Regions from separate parts of the Yaniella soli genome, predicted to be linked through region 2. Evidence: riboswitches for the same ligand, from Rfam matches in the RefSeq annotation. Region 2 holds a riboswitch; each other region holds the start of a gene.
The links. Region 2 has a riboswitch for thiamine pyrophosphate ahead of ACYVJT_RS01465 (LLM class flavin-dependent oxidoreductase). Riboswitches for the same ligand answer to the same signal wherever they lie in the genome.

Region 1: another riboswitch for thiamine pyrophosphate. It lies ahead of ACYVJT_RS10615 (thiamine ABC transporter substrate-binding protein); the one in region 2 lies ahead of ACYVJT_RS01465 (LLM class flavin-dependent oxidoreductase).
Region 3: another riboswitch for thiamine pyrophosphate. It lies ahead of ACYVJT_RS12000 (YkoF family thiamine/hydroxymethylpyrimidine-binding protein); the one in region 2 lies ahead of ACYVJT_RS01465 (LLM class flavin-dependent oxidoreductase).

Annotation. Positions count from the first base shown of each region.
Region 1 covers NZ_BAAGSP010000019.1:38,460-43,814, forward strand. Annotated here, with positions in the region: gene ACYVJT_RS10605 (ABC transporter ATP-binding protein) at 1-305, opposite strand, end outside; gene ACYVJT_RS10610 (ABC transporter permease) at 302-1,978, opposite strand; gene ACYVJT_RS10615 (thiamine ABC transporter substrate-binding protein) at 1,948-2,976, opposite strand; TPP riboswitch at 3,010-3,115, opposite strand; gene ACYVJT_RS10620 (MFS transporter) at 3,167-4,633, opposite strand; gene ACYVJT_RS10625 (agmatine deiminase family protein) at 4,641-5,355, opposite strand, start outside.
Region 2 covers NZ_BAAGSP010000002.1:76,771-82,125, reverse strand. Annotated here, with positions in the region: gene ACYVJT_RS01470 (ATP-dependent Clp protease ATP-binding subunit) at 1-965, shown strand, start outside; TPP riboswitch at 1,074-1,174, shown strand; partial or broken gene ACYVJT_RS01465 (LLM class flavin-dependent oxidoreductase) at 1,336-2,469, shown strand; gene ACYVJT_RS01460 (fructosamine kinase family protein) at 2,504-3,319, opposite strand; gene ACYVJT_RS01455 (low molecular weight protein-tyrosine-phosphatase) at 3,316-3,819, opposite strand; gene ACYVJT_RS01450 (amino-acid N-acetyltransferase) at 3,939-4,463, shown strand; gene ACYVJT_RS01445 (iron-sulfur binding domain-containing protein) at 4,460-5,355, opposite strand, start outside.
Region 3 covers NZ_BAAGSP010000025.1:4,391-9,745, forward strand. Annotated here, with positions in the region: gene ACYVJT_RS11985 (zinc ribbon domain-containing protein) at 1-535, opposite strand, end outside; gene ACYVJT_RS11990 (NAD-dependent epimerase/dehydratase family protein) at 681-1,463, shown strand; gene ACYVJT_RS11995 (helix-turn-helix domain-containing protein) at 1,498-1,755, shown strand; TPP riboswitch at 1,936-2,046, shown strand; gene ACYVJT_RS12000 (YkoF family thiamine/hydroxymethylpyrimidine-binding protein) at 2,083-2,727, shown strand; gene ACYVJT_RS12005 (ECF transporter S component) at 2,724-3,344, shown strand; gene ACYVJT_RS12010 (ABC transporter ATP-binding protein) at 3,341-4,756, shown strand; gene ACYVJT_RS12015 (energy-coupling factor transporter transmembrane component T family protein) at 4,753-5,355, shown strand, end outside.

The DNA of each region.
Region 1 (5,355 bases), on a different contig from region 2:
ACGTTGTCGGCGACGGTGCGGTGCGGGAAGAGTTGGGCATCCTGAAACACCATGGTGCAGTCGCGCAGGTGCGGGGGAGTGGGTCGACGGTCGTCGTCATCGGTGGTCTTCCCAGCAATGGTGACGGTGCCACGTTGTGGGTGTTGTAGCCCTGCGATGACACGCAGCAGCGTGGATTTTCCGGAGCCAGAAGCGCCCAGTACGCCGAGAATCTCCCCGTCGGCCAGTTCGAGATCGACGCCGGTGAGCACCCGGTTGCCGTTGGGATAGGTCAGGTGCACATTGGTGACTTCGATGGCGTTCATGTGAATCTCCTGAGGCGTGGACGGATGCGTTCGCCGAGTAGTAGTGCGATGGATGCGACAATACCCAGCACGACGGCGGCGGCCAATGCCATGCCGAAGTTGTCGGCGCCGGGTCGGCCGAGGAGTCGCACGATGTAGATGGGCAGGGTTTGATATTCGGGGGACGCGAGGAAGCTGGTGGCTCCGAATTCGCCGAGGCTTACGGAGAAGCTCAGGCCCGCGGCGAGTCCGACCGCGCGGAGTATGTATGGCCCGTCGATGGTGGCCAACACGCGCGCCGGCGAGGCGCCCAACACGGCGGCCGCCTGGCGTTGTTTGGGGTCGACGGCGGCTAGCACGGGGATCAGGCTGCGCACGACTAACGGCAGCGCGACGACGGCTTGGGCCAGTGGGACGAGCATGCCGGATTGGCTCAGGCTCGGGTTCCACGCGTGCAGTGAGACGAGGAATCCGAAACCGATGGTCACTGATGAGACACCCATAGGCAGCATGATGAAGGTGTCTAGCAGCCGCTGCCCGCGAGCCAGTCCCGGGTGTTTGACCTGGCGTGTGATGACCAGTGAGAGGAGGATGGCCGCGACCAGGGTGATGACGGTGGCATCGAGCGCGATTTTGACCGAGTGCTCGAGCGCTTGGGCTGCGGTGGTGCCGCCGGCGAATCCCGTGCCGGGCGAGGTGAGCAGCAAGCGGTAGTTGTCTAGCCCATAGCCGTCATCGGTGGCCAGTGACCGTTCGAGCAGTGTGACCATGGGCCACAGGATGATGACGATCACGGCGAATAGGGTGATGGTCAACGGCAGCCAGTCGGCACGGGAAAGCTTTTGTCGACGTGGTTGCTGCAGGCGCAGCGCGGTCGTAGTGCGATGGGACAGTCGTTGAGTCAGCCAAACCGACGCGAGCACAAACACCACCTGCAGCGCCGAAAACACGGCGGCGGTGCGCAGATCGAGGAACGCTTGGGTTTGCCGGAATACTTCGGTTTCCAACGTGCCCACGCCGGGGGAGCCCAGTGTTCGCACGAGCGAGTACGCAGTCGAACAGTACAGGAACACAAGCCCGGCGGAGGCCCCAATGGCGGGTGTGAGTGCAGGCAGGGTAATGGTACAAAACGCCCGTGCCCGTGACGCACCGAGACTGCGGGCGGCTTCGACGGTGCGCGGATCCAGCATCTGCCACAGGCCACCCACTTGCCGGGCGATGAGGCTGATGTTGAAGAACACCATGGCCGCGACCACGGCCCAGGTGGTTTGGTCGAGTCCGAGGAACCCGAGCGGTCCGTTGGTGCCCAACAGCGCACGGAAGGCCACTCCGACGACGACGGTGGGCAGCACGAATGGGATGAGTGTGACGGAACGCAGCACGTTGCGGCCGACGAAATCGGTGCGGTACAAAATATAGGCGGCGGGGATACCGAACAGGACCGAGCCTAAGGTGCCCAGCGAAGCCATCGTCAGGGTGTGGCCGACGATGGCCCAGGTGCGACCGGTGGTCAATACGTCGCCAAATGTGTTGAGGTTCAGGTTGCCGGCGTCGTCGGTGATGCCGCGTACCAGCATCGCGCCGACGGGCCAGGCGAAGAAGATGGTGAGGAAGGTGAGGACGACCGCGAGCGCGGCGCCCCACCCGAACCGGGTGAGCACGTTTAGTTGGCGTTCTCGTAGAGCTCGGTCCACTCGTTCAGCCAGGCATCCCGGTTCTCGGAGACCACGGTCAGGTCAGCGCTGATGGGGTCATCGGCCAGCTGCGCATACTGTTCCCATTCGCCGGGCAGTTCGACGTCGTCATCGACCGGGTACATGAACATTTCCTCGGGCAGCGATGCTTGGAATTCGGTGCTCAGTAGGAATTCGATGAACGCTTTGGCGCCTTCAGGGTTGGCGGCTTCCTCCAATACCCCGGCGTATTCGACCTGATCGGTGCACGTGGCGGTGATGGTCGAGGTGCGACCTTCTTCGGCTGACGGTGACGACGAGTAGGACAGTACCAGCGGATACTCACCGTCACTGGTGGAGGTGAAGTCACTGTAGTAGGCGTCGGACCAACTGGAGGCAACCTTGGCGCCGTTGTCCAGGAGGTCTTGCCAGTAGCCTTGCCAGTCATCTTGGGCGGTCGCCGTGGCCACCAAGAAGGCGAGCCCGGGTGACGACACGGTTGGGTCGGTGGTGACGAAGAGCCCCTCATATGCGGGATCGGTGAGGTCAGCCAGCGTTTCTGGGGGCGCGAGGTCGGCGTCTTCGAACCACGCATTGTCCATGTTGACGCACACTTGACCGCGGTCGATCGGCGCTAGGTGGCCGTCTGTATCAGTTCCGACCGTGTAGTCTGCAGCGCCGCCCAGTTCGACGTCGTGGGTGGTGAGCATGTTTTCTTCGAGCAGTGTGGGTGCCGAGTAGTTGTCGATGCCATAGACCGCGTCGACGGTGGGATTGTCCTGCTGCAAGATCAGCTGATTCAACACGGCTCCGGCATCGCCTGGCGACGTGGTGGTGATGGTGTAGCCGGTGTCTTCTTCGAATGCCGTCACGAGTTCTTCGGGCACATTGAACGAGTCGTGGGTCATGACCGTGACGGTTTGGGATGCGTCGTCGGTGGCATCGGGCGCTTGGTCGGTCACCGAGCAACCGGTCAGTATCAGCGTGGTGGCGGCGAGCGCCGGGACGAATTTTTTCATGAGGTCCTCCTGTCGTGTAGGAGGGCACGCTATGCGTGGAGAGTTACGACTTCCTCCGCCAGTATGAACTGGAATCAGGTTCGAGGGTCTGCGCGAGCACTCTCAGCAGCTTCGTTGGACTGCTCCCCTGTCGATGTCTCCAACCTACCGCATTGCCATACCCTGCGCATTGTTGGCCCACAGTGTGACGTTATTTTGCTTCGTGGCCCTGTGGGACGGCGGCTTGGGCGCGTCGGGTGCCGACAATATCGACGATGGCGACGACCATGGCCAGGGCGACCATGAGCATGATGAGGCCGAAGGCGCCGACGAATGCCCAGTTCCAGGAGTAGGCGGCGGCCAGCCCGAATAGCATCGAGGTGATGAGCGCGGTGCCGATGGAGGTGCCGACTCGTTGGCCGGTTTGCATGACGCCTCCGGCCACCCCGGAGACGTGTGCGGGCACTTCGATCAGCGACAGTGTTTGGTTGGGCGAGATAATGAAGCCCTGTGCGGCACCCATCAGTGACAGCGTGAGGATGAGCCACCAGATGGGCCAGTCCCAGAGTTGGACCCCGATGACGACGAGGATGGATGATCCCAAAGCGGTCAGGGTCACGCTCATGCCCCAGGCGACCATTGCGCGACCGGTTTTCAGTACGTAGCGTCCGGCGATTTGGGAGGTTATCGAGGTGGCAAATGCCGAGGGTAGGCCCACGAGTGCTGCGACGAGTGCCGAAATGCCGTGGCCTGTTTGTAAAAAGATTGCCACGGTGACCCAGACGGAGGTGGAACCGGTGAAGAAGAGTCCAATGAGTAGGGTGCCGTTGCGGTAGGCCCGGTTTGTGAACAGGTTCATGTCGACCATGGGCGACCCGCCGCGTCGTTTATACCGGCGTTCCCACCACACCCACCAGGTCAAAATCAGCAGGCCCACGGGCAGCATTGCGAAGTAGATGCCGCCTTTATCGAGTTCTAAGAAGGTCCACATGACCAATAGTGCACCGAGGGTAAAGGTGATGGTGCCGATAGGGTCCAGATCGGGTTTGGTGCGTGCCTCGTCGGTCACGCCTTCGGGGACGTAGCGCTGCCACGCCGAGGTCGGAAAGTTGCGATAGGCGAAGTAGATGGCGGCCACCGCGATGGGTACGTTGACCAAGAACGTCCAACGCCAACCCCAATCGGGGCCCAGTAGTGCGATGAGTCCACCGCCCAGGACGGGACCGATGGCTACCGAAACGCCGACAACGGACCCGAATGAGGCGAAGGCCCGTGCACGGCGGGGCCCGTCAAAGAACTGTTGGATGAAGCCCACGGTTTGTGGGTTCAGCAGCCCGGAGCCGAAGCCGGTGATGAAGCGTGCGACGATCAGCATGGGGCCGTTGAGTGCGAGTCCGGCGATCAGTGATCCGAGCCCGAACAGCCCGAGTCCGGCGACAAAGAGTTTGCCTCGGCCAAGGGTGTCGCCGGCGCGACCACCGGCGACCAGCAGCACGCCGAAGGCGAGCGTATAGCCCGAGAGCACCCACTGAATTTGGCTGGTGGGCGCGTCGAGTGAGGCTTGGACGGAGGGCAGTACCACGTTGATCGAGGAGATCGACAACAGGGACATGAACACGGGTACCAGCACCACCACCAAGATGGCTCGTTGGATACCGGTCATTTTTTCTGTGGTCAAGACATCATTATTTTCTGGAACTGACTTGGGGTTGGGGCAGGGTGACGGCACGCATGGAAGCGCCGTGGTCAAAGAGATCTTGGGCCATAAAGGAGACGACCCGATGTTCCGGATAGAGTCGGCTCAACAGTTGGCGGGCCTGGTCGTCGTGTGGGTCCACGAAGCGCGGCACGATAATGACGTCATTGAGCACCAGGTAGTCGATGTAGGACCAGTTGACCGGACCGCGCATATCCGAATGCGTTTGCGGGGCCGGCATGTCAATAATTTCTAGCTGGTTGCCGTTGGCATCGGTGGCTTCAGACAGGATCTCGCGTGCCTGGCTGGTGGCGGCGTGATCCGGATGGGTCTCGTCGGGCTGGGTGTGCAGCAGGACGCGGCCGGGCGAGTGGAAGGCGACGAGCTGGTCGATGTAGCCACCCCAGCCGGCCGGTGCTGCACCGCGGGTCAGGCCAGAGGGTAACCAGATGATGTGGTCCAGCCCCACATCGCGGCGGAGCTCGCGTTCGACGGCACGCGTCGACCAGCCGGGGTTGCGCCGCTGATCGGTCAACAGGCGTTCGGAAGCTATTGCCGTACCGTTGCCGTCGGTAATCCAGGAACCGCCCTCGGAAACCATCATCGATAGGAGGCGCTCGCTCCACCCAGAGGTCGTCGGGCGCAAATCCATCAGGGTGCCGGGCAGGGTATCGTCCAACCCGTATTCGACGCCTGGCAGCCGG
Region 2 (5,355 bases):
GCCAAGACGAAGCAGTCAAGTCGCTGTCACGTGCGATTCGTCGTACCCGTGCCGGGCTGAAGGATCCACACCGTCCAACCGGCTCGTTCATCTTTGCCGGTCCGACCGGTGTTGGTAAAACCGAGCTGGCCAAGACGCTGTCCGAGTTCCTGTTCGGGGATGAAGAAGCCCTGATCACCCTGGACATGTCAGAATTCCAAGAGAAACACACCGTCTCACGCCTCTTCGGTGCCCCTCCGGGCTACGTCGGCTACGAGGAAGGTGGCCAGCTGACCGAACAGGTTCGTCGCCGTCCGTTCTCCGTTGTCCTGTTTGACGAAGTTGAAAAAGCCCACCAGGACCTTTTCAACTCGTTGCTGCAAATTCTGGAAGAAGGTCGTCTGACCGACTCACAGGGTCGCGTTGTGGACTTCAAGAACACGGTCATCATTATGACGACCAACCTTGGTACCTTCGATATTGCTAAGGGTGTTCAGACCGGTTTCCAGTCAATTTCTGACACCGAGACCGGATACGAACGTATGAAGGCAACCGTTCAGCAGGAGCTGCGTCAGCACTTCCGCCCAGAGTTTCTCAACCGTGTGGACGACACGATTGTCTTCCCACAGCTGTCCATCTCCGAAATCATCGAGATTGTCGACCTCTTCATTGGCAGCCTCGAGGAGCGTTTGAAAGAACAGAACCTGAGCATCGAACTGGATCAGGCCTCCAAGGAACTGTTGGCAGAGCGTGGTTACGACCCATCCATGGGTGCCCGTCCGCTGCGTCGTACGGTGCAAGACATGCTGGAAGATAAACTGTCCGAGAAGCTGCTCTTCGGTGAAATCCCGCCTTACACCCACATCCTCGTGTCCGTGAAGGGCGAAGGCAAGAATGCGGAACTCGACTTCGAACTGGTCAACCAACCAGAATCGATCGAAGCCGCACCAGAACGCGAAGCAATCGAGGCAGGTAGCGACAGCTAACCTTTAGCCTCGGACAAAAAGTGCTGGACCCCTCAACGAGAGGGTTCCAGCACTTTTTTATGCGACAGCAATAGTTCATGCTGACGCCTCGTTGTGGTCTACAGTAGAGGCCGTACCCCGGGGAGCTGACACGGCTGAGAGTGCGCAACGCGCAGACCCGAACACCTGATCCGGATCATGCCGGCGGAGGAAGGGCCAGATGACTTCACCAGTTCACGCCACGCAATGTGTTGCGAAACCTTTCGAATCTTCCATACCTTGTGCGGCAATGATTTTTCCGCCCTTGTTTCAACTCGCTGGTGCATGGCGACATCCCAAGAATCGTTCCGACTGGTTACGTGCCAAATTCTGGGCGGATATAGGACGCTAACTGGAAGCAGACGGCTATGACATGTTGTTTGTTCCAGATGCGATGGCAATGGCACGTGGTCACGATGGCACCACAGATGCTGTTATTGCAGCAGGTGCCAAAGGGGGAATTTACCTGGATCCTGTGACCGTGATGTCGGCTGTTGCCTCCGTGACAGAACGGCTGCGTCTAGGATGTACGCTTTCTACATCCTTTGTGCCGGCTTACGATATTGCTCGCAGGGTAGCGACCTTGCATCAACTGTCCGGGGGTCCCGCCGCCTGGAATATCGTGACTTCTGCCTACGATTATGAGGCGCAAAACATGGGCCTGCCCGGGCTTGAACCCAGAGCAGATAGGTATCACAAAGCGGACAAGGTCACCCAAGAGGTGCTGGACGTCTGGCAAACATTCCCAGACGATGCACTGTGGGTAGATACCGAAACCGGCCGTTTCGCTGACCCCACACGTATCCAGCCGACCAACCACGGCATTGGCCCTTTGACCGTGCCGGGAGACGTCGAGGGCCATCGTCCGATGCTATTGCAAGCCGGTGCTTCCCCAACAGGTCTGGATTTTGCTGCTCGCTAGGCTGACGCAACATTTATGGTGGCGGCCGACGGTGCTCAAGGTCAACAGATTCGTGCGGATCTTCGCTACAGAGCATCACAAGCAGGAAGAAACCCAGATAGGATCACCACGCTGATGGGTGTTCAACCCGTCGTCGCCGAATCCGGAGTCGCTGCGGAGGAAAAACTGCGGCAGCTCAAAGGCCTGATTGACCCAGTCACTGCCTTGCAGGATCTGGCCACTTTGTTCCGGGCTGATCCTGCTGACTGGTCCTTGAAGGATTCAGCCGCAGAATTTTTGCGAACACAGCATGGCGCGACCGGTGCCGAAGGATTCGAAAATACTGTTGCCGAACTCGTAGCGGGCGGAATAACGACGCTTGGACAGCTTGCGATGTTGGGTGCAATCGCGCAATTCAAACCTCTTCTCGTCGGTACCGCTGATTCTGTCGCTCAACAAATGCTGGATTTGGTCGAACAGGGTGCAACCGACGGGTTTATGATCATGGGTACTGTCGTCCCTGAATCCTTTACGGACTTTGCACCAGTGATTCGATTACACGAGGAGGCTGCACCCAAAATCTAGTTTGCGGCCACAGCACCAGATGGTCATGATCCTCCTAAGGATGGTGATTGACGGTGGCACGTAGCGAGCGCATCGTGGGGTCAGAGTATCCCGAGCCGAATAACAGTACATGAACCAGCAGTGGGACGAGTTGGAAAGTCGGGATACGTTCTTGCCAACCTGCAGTCAGCGGAAACACTGCGTTATAGCCGTCCATAACGGCCGGCCCGAATCCGCCAAATAGCTGCATCATGGCAATGTCTTGTTCGCGATGGCCCCAATGACATGAGGGATCAATCAACCAGCTGGCACCCGATTGATCGACCATGCGGTTGCCAGCCCACAGATCTCCATGCACCACAGTTGGTGGCTCTTGTGGTCCCAGGTGCTCAGGGATGATGGCTTGTGCCATCTGGAGTGCAGAGGCATCGAGTTGGCTCGACTCAATTGCCTGTTCGGTTAACGGGATGATCCTGTTGGTCACCAGAGTTTCATGCAAAGTTTCGGTGGGTTGTAGGTCAACGGCAGCGCCGCCCAGAAACCAGTGGTCGAGCCCTTCGAGACTGCCAAATGTTTGTGCTGGGTCAGCAGTCTGCTGTGCGGTCAGATGCAGTTGCGCTAACTCTTGGCCAAACACATATTCGGGGTGCTCAATAGCAGCAGAACCGTCTTTGGCTTCAACGTGGCTGATGATGAGCTGTTCCTCGGTCACCTCATATACCTGGGGCACCCTTGCCCCAAGCGCCCCTAGGGCTTGTAAGCCGGCTGCTTCGAACTGGAAGAAGCCTTCTGGAGCACCGGGTAACGATTTGCGGAACGCTTTGGTCCCATCAGTCAGCGTAACCGTCGACGTCGAACCGGTCAGACTCACTGGGCACCGTAGCGTTGCAGGACGGTTTCGAGACTCTGGTCTTCAACGGCCCTCACGAGTCCGCGCGCTGCATCCTCAATCTGGTCGTACATCGAAACAAAAGCGTCCTCGGGGTGGCCATACGGGTCTGGCACGTTGGCAATACCGTCCTGGTCTACCGCCGAGGCGAATGCCCCGAAACGAACGATCTTGGCGCGTTGTTCGTCAGTGTCAGTAAGCGCCAGAATATTTGCCAGATTCGAATCGTCCATCGCCAAGATGACGTCTGCTTCATCCAGGTGCGTTGGTGTGAGCTGCTCGGCTACCGAACTGAACCCATAACCGCGTTCGGTCCCGACTTTTCGGGTCAGCTTATGGGCCTGGCTGCCAATGTGATAATCCGAGGTGCCGGCTGACGTAACGTCAGCATTGATGCCGGCTTTGGAAAACTCTTTGATGAGTACCGATTCGGCGGCAGGGGAGCGACAAATATTTCCGAGACAAACAGTCAAAATCTTCATAGCTTCTATTGTGCGGAGGTTTGCAGCCGTTGGCCAGACTCTTCGTGCCGTGTCCGCAGCTGGCACATTGGTCGCTGGGCACTCGCTGTCGAATGGCTAGACAGACTACAGTGGGGAGAATGGAATTTGCCGTCCGCCCAGCCCGAACCCAAGATGTCGCTGTCATTCGATCCCTGGTCCAACCGTTAGCCACCGATCGTGTGCTGCTGGATAAGGACAAGGTTGCCTATTTTGAGGCCATCCAAGAATTTTTGATTGCCGAAAATCCTGACGGTGAGATTGTCGGCTTTGGTGCGGTACACGTGATGTGGGAGGACTTAGCTGAAGTTCGCACTCTGGCTACCGCAGATTCCTATCAGGGCCAGGGCGTCGGTGGAGTGGTGCTGAATGCTCTGCTGGATCGCGCCGAAGACTTAGGCGTCCAGCACGTCTTTTGTTTGACGTTTGAAACCTCGTTTTTCCAGCGTCACGGTTTCGAAGTCATGGATGATCAGTCGGTCCTTGACCCGGATGTCTTTGCTCAGTTGCTGCGTTCCACTGACGAGGGTGTCGCTGAATTCTTGGATTTGGCACGCGTTAAACCCAATACGTTGGGCAATACTCGGATGATTATCGACCTGGCCTCACGGCCGAACCGTGGTTAGGGCAACGCCAACACTTCGTTGTCGAGCACTGCAAGACCATCGGAGACTAAGCCGTTGACCGCGCGGTTCCATTGCGTTTGCTCGGGGACGTGTCGACCCAGCCGACCGGTTGCCTCAACGGTGGTCTGTAAGCCGCCGACATCGATGGTGCCCTGGGCACGTAAGACGCCCATGATGGCCCCGCGAACTTGTCGATCCGAGCCGGCCCACGACTGCGTCCGGGTCACGATTTCAGGTTCAGGTTTCCCCACGGCCACCCAGGCGCACAGGTCTTCTACCGGGCACTGGGCACATTTCGGGGCTCGTGCCGTACAGATCAGCGCACCAAGCTCCATGACCGCAACATTCCAAGTGTTCGCATCGCTCACCCCTTGGTCTGTGGAGGTCTCGGGCATGAGGTCAGTAGCCAGCCTCCGTTCGGCGGCCGTCAGACTGGGTGCGGCCGCGCCTTGGCCTGAGAACATGCGCGCGTGAACCCGTCGGATATTGGTATCGATCACCACCTCGGGGATCTCAAAGGCAAAAGATGACACGGCCGCTGCGGTGTACTCGCCGATGCCCGGTAATTGCAATAACAGTTGCGGATCGGTGGGCAGAACGCCACCGTGTTCGGCGACGACAGCTTTGGCAGTCTCATGGAGGCGCAACGCTCGGCGCGGATAGCCCAGTCGTCCCCACATGATCAATACGTCCGAGGCTTCTGCTTCGGCGAGTTCTTGCGGCCCCGGCCAGCGTTTCATCCATGCCAGCCAAGCATCCCAGACCCGAGCGACTTGGGTTTGTTGCAGCATCACTTCGGATACGAGGATCCCCCAGGCCGTGGTGTCTGGTTCGCGCCAGGGAAGTTGCCGACCCTGCTGGGCGTACCAGTGAAGAATGCGCTTGCGAACCT
Region 3 (5,355 bases), on a different contig from region 2:
GCAAGCGGATCGCGGCCGCCAGAACAGTCACGACGGTAGCGAAGGCGACGCCTGCTAGAGCGGCTAGTAACAACCGGGTGCCGATGTGTCGTGCGCGCAGGTTGCCGCCGAGGTAGCGTTGGGTGGTAACAACCGCGGCAATGCCGCCGGCTGGCACGAACCACGGGACAAAGAACAGTGACCCACCGGCGCCATGCATGCCGAGTTCAGCGAAGTCGACACCGAGCGATAACGGTGAAAGGAAGCCCATGGCCAACAGCTGGAAGGTCATCACAATCCAGGTGGGGCCACCACCGAGTACCGCATCAAGCTCTGCTGGGAAACCGTTGCCGACGGCCGCGCCGACCCCGGCCGTGAACAGCCCCGCGATGACGCCTGCCATGATCAACGCACCGCCGAAGAACACCGCAACAATCAGGAAGGTCCGCGCCCAGGCATTTGGCGGGATCTCTTTGAGGAAAGAGGCCACTGCAGGTGGTGGCGAGTCAGGCCCGGGGGCTGGTGGTTGCTGGGGTGGTGGAGGTACCTGTGACAAAATGAATTTCCTCGTCAAAAGCGCTGAGTGTGAGAAGAGTGCTGCGAATATCTCTACCGCTTCTGTGGTTTGAAGTCCACTTATTACTCTCCGATGAGCAGAGCGAAGTGTTGCATCTCGGCCCGTTGAGCGATTGGATCGGATCATGGACCTTCCACTTGAAGCATCACCATCCGAACCCCAGTGGAGTCCTCGACCACCGGGGAACCGCATTCTGATCACCGGCGCAGCGGGGACCGTGGCCAGTCTCGTCACGCAGCAGCTCGCTGAGTCATACCAACTCGTGGGTATTGATAAGGGACCGATTGCGGATCGAGCGTTCCACGAGACCTATCAGTCCGACCTGGACGATACAGAGCTCGTCGGTCGACTGGTCGAAGAGGCAGACTTCGTGCTGCACCTTGCCACGGGTGCTCCCGACGGCAAACACGGCCTCTACGCAATAGAGATCGATGCGACCAACCGTATTCTGGCCTCGGCACGAGCGCACGGGACTCGACGAGTCATCCTGGCATCCAGTAATCATGCGGCCGGATGGCCAGAGCGAGAGCTGATCGCGGGCACAGGCGACGTGCACGTGAAACCTTCAGATCCACCCCGCCCCGACGGACTGTACGGTGCGACGAAAGCGTATATGGAAGCAATCGGTCGCTTTGCCAGTGATGCATCTGGGTTGCCGGTCAGTGTGCTGCGTATCGGCACCATGCGGACCAGCATGACGCTCCAAGAACTCATTGATTCTGATGAACTGCCGCAGCTGGGGTTCGGAGCATTCCGGGCACAGCGCCTCAAACGAACGTGGCTCACCGGAGACGATCTGGTAGACATCATCTTTGAAGAGTTCGCAGCTGAGGAGCCGTACCGACTCCGCTATGCCACCTCGTCGCCCGATCAAGACGAGTGGGACCACACTGTTTATACGGGATGAAGAACTTTCGTAAGAATGAACGGAGATGATTCACATGCCTGATATAGAAAAAGAACTGACGCTCAGTCAAGTTGCGTCGAGACTCAACATGAGTCGCGCGCATTTGTACAGACTCCTTGACCGTGGTGAAATATCGTCTCACCAAGTAGGGCGTGAGCTCCGCATTGGATTGGTCGATCTAGTCCGATTTCAAAAAAGACGTGACCGGGATTGTGAAGAGCTTGCCCAGCGATTCTCCCGGCAAGCATCTACTCGTGCCGAAGCTACCGGCGAGATAGCTGCGCTTCTTTAAACACTGACGTTGAGCGGAAATTAAAGTCCCTGTCATCGGCTGTCCCAGATCAAGAGGGGAGTCAACGGCAGGGACTGATACTCACAATCTATTGTGCAATACGAGACGCGTCAATCATGGTCCGGTCCAATTCCGCAACGTTGACGCGGGCTGCACCAAACAGACTAGTGTGGTGACCACACAAAGACCCCGGGGTGCACTGAAACTGGTGCTGAGAGTGCGGAGATGCCGCAGACCCGATTCAACCTGATCCAGATCATACTGGCGTAGGGAGAGGTCCGAAGCTTTCAATATATTGAGAGCCCGGTGGTCGGAAGGGAGACCACCGTGAGTGGTCAAACATTATCACCAGCACAAATCGGGATCGGGATGCGCATTAGCGTCCACCCGCACAGTGATGACTTCGCAAACATCATCCTCAACGCGCTGGAAGAAACCAACAACCAGCTCAACCTGGATGGCCTCGAGATTGCCACCGGTGAAGTCTCCACCTATGTCGGTGTGCAATCCGGTGACGCCGCACAACAGCTCGCGCAATACGCCACCACGCTCATTGCCGCAGCATCCCGAGCCTCAGAGCGGAAACATCTCACCAGCCATCTGCTGTTTTCTCGTGGCTGCCCCGGTGAAGCCTCCTGTGAACTCATCCCCGGCGAGATTTCAGCAGAGCAGCCCGTCGAACTCGACAAAACGGGTATTGAAGCAGTAGCGGCATGGTCGCTGTACCCGCTGGCCGACGACGGCAGCCCACACATGGGCCCAATCTATGCAGCCATCGATGAAGCCAAAGCCTCAGGCATCACCGTCACCAGCGAACACTATGCCACCATCCTGCGCGGAGATCTGGCCGATGTGCTGAGGGTGATCGTGAATGCCTGGGCAAAAGTCGGCGAAGAAGTCCCGCACGTCGTCTCTCACGTATCGGTCTCACTGGACTCACCCACATCACAGAACGCCGGTGGTGCAGCGTGACCGGCACAGCACAACCATTCCAAACGAAATATCGCAACCCCTATGACAGCCCCTGGCGCTGGCAACTCAAAGATCTCGTCCTGGTGGTCGTGCTCGGTGTGGTCTTCGGGTTCGTCTACTGGGCGCTGGTCCAAGCATGGAACGGGCTGGCGATTGTCATGGGCCCGGCCGGCGATATTGCCCAACACTTCCTGCAGGGCGGCTGGTTACTGGTCGCCCCACTGGCTGTGGCCATCACACGCAAGGCAGGCTCGGGCATTCTTGCGGAGATACTGGCTGCGACCATCGAGTTCGTCTTCCTCGGCTCCCCCGTTGGTCCGACACTGCTACTCTCCGGGCTACTACAGGGACTCGGTTCAGAACTGCCCTTTGCCATCGGCAGGTATAAACGCTTCGGCATCAGCCGTTACGCGATCAGTGGCTTCCTGGGGGCATTCTTTATCTTCTGGTTCTCGGCCATTCGCTTTGGCTGGTTTGGTCAAGACATCCTGCTGCTGCGCCTGGTCATCCACTGCGGTTCGGGCATCATCCTGGGCGGAATCCTCGCCTACTTCCTCGTACGAGCCATCAAAACCACCGGTGTGGTCGACAACTATGCCATCGGAAGACAACGATGACGATGACTACTCCGCTGGTCGAGCTGCGCGGGTTCACAGCCGTGGACCCGCGCACCGACCGGGTGCTCCTCGACGACATCAACCTCACGGTCATGCCGGGCGAACAAATCCTGCTGCTCGGTGCATCTGGCGCGGGGAAATCCACCCTGCTCGATGCCATCCGCGGGGTCGTACCCCACTCGGTGCCGTTAGAAACCGCCGGTGCATGCTTGGTCGCAGGGGAACCGGTCCTCGCCAACACGGTCGCCGGGCTGAGTCGAAGAGTCGGCAACGTGCCCCAAGATCCACATGCCAGCATCACCCTGCCACTGGTCGAAGACGAAATCGCCCTGACACTTGAAAACCATGGGGTCGACCCCGATGAGATCGGCCAACGCGTCACCGACCTGCTGGCCTCGGTCGATGCAGACCACCTCCTGCGGCAGCGCACCGACACACTTTCGGGCGGATGGGTGCAACGAATCGCCACGGTTGCCGCGCTCGCAGCAAGGCCACGGATCGTGCTCGCCGATGAGCCAACCTCCATGCTGGATGGGGCAGGCGTTGCCTCGGTGATGCAAGTCCTCACCGAGCTCACCGGTACCGAGGGTGCACTGATCCTGGTGGAACACCGCCTCGACGAGCTCGCCGACGGACCCGGTCTTCCCGCACGGGCCGTGGTCATCAATGAAGGTCACATCCAAGCAGATGGCCCAACACATCAGGTGCTGGCCGAACATGCCGACCAACTCGAAGCCAATGGTGTGTGGACACCAGGCGTGCAGTTGCCACAGTTCGTACCGGCCGAAGAACCAGAGACAGAGGCATTGCTGAGTGCTCGCGGACTCACGGTGCGGCCCGCTCCGGGTACCGATCCAGTCGTCAACCACGTCGACCTCGACATCTATCCAGGTGAGCGCATCGCCGTGATGGGTGCCAACGGGACAGGGAAAACCACACTGCTTATGGCACTGGCCGGTCTCCTTGAGTCCGAGGGCACGATCGAGGGCTGTCGACCGGTCATGGTGTTTCAGAACCCCGAGCATCAGTTCCTTACCCACTCGGTCGACGACGAACTACGCTTCGGGCTCGAACCCAACGCCAACACCGAAGCATCGATCACACAGCTCAGCCAAGCGTTCGGGCTCGACCACCTTGCAGCACTGAATCCGTTTCGACTCTCCGGTGGAGAAAAGCGCCGGTTATCCGTTGCAGCCGGACTACTTGCTGCCAGACACGGCAGCGACGCCACCGTGCTGCTGGCCGATGAACCAACCTTCGGTCTGGATCGGGCTGCGACCACAACCATGCTCAAACAATTGGCCGACTATGCCGACGCCGGGGGAGCGGTCGCCATCATTACCCACGACCAACGCATTGCCGACGCCTGGGCCACGCGGATTGTCACCGTGTCACAAGGAGCACTGGCATGAGCACCGTGACCATTGAGCATCCATCAACCCTGGTCGAACCCGGCGTGCTCACCCGATGGAACCCCTCGGTGAAACTCATCAGTCTGTTCGTGCTGTCGGTCTCGCTACTGTTCGTATGGGATCCTGTGCGCCCGGCACTGCTGTGGGTTGCACTCGTGGGCGTGGCGCTGACGATCGGCAACGTCCCACCCAAATGGTTGGCAATGGCGCATATACCATTCATCGGCTTTGGGCTCGGGCTGTTTCTGGTCAACGTGCTGGCCCGTGCCGACGACGGAGTACTGATCGGTGCCGCGCTCGCGGGCAGAACACTGGTCATTGGGGTGGCCTCGATACTGTTTCTCACCTCGACCGCACCCGTTGAGCTGATGCGCTCGCTGAATCAGAACCTGAAACTACCAGCGTCGATTACCTTCGCCATCTTGGCCGGGTACCAACTGCTGCTGAGTCTGCCACGGGAATGGCACACCATCCGTGCGGCACAGCTCATGCGGACCGGTGGTGCCACACTGAACCGGCATGGGAAACCGAAGCTCAAGGTCAAAGAGGCCGGGCGGCTGGTCTTCACACTGTTGATCGGGGCACTTCGACGGTCGGAG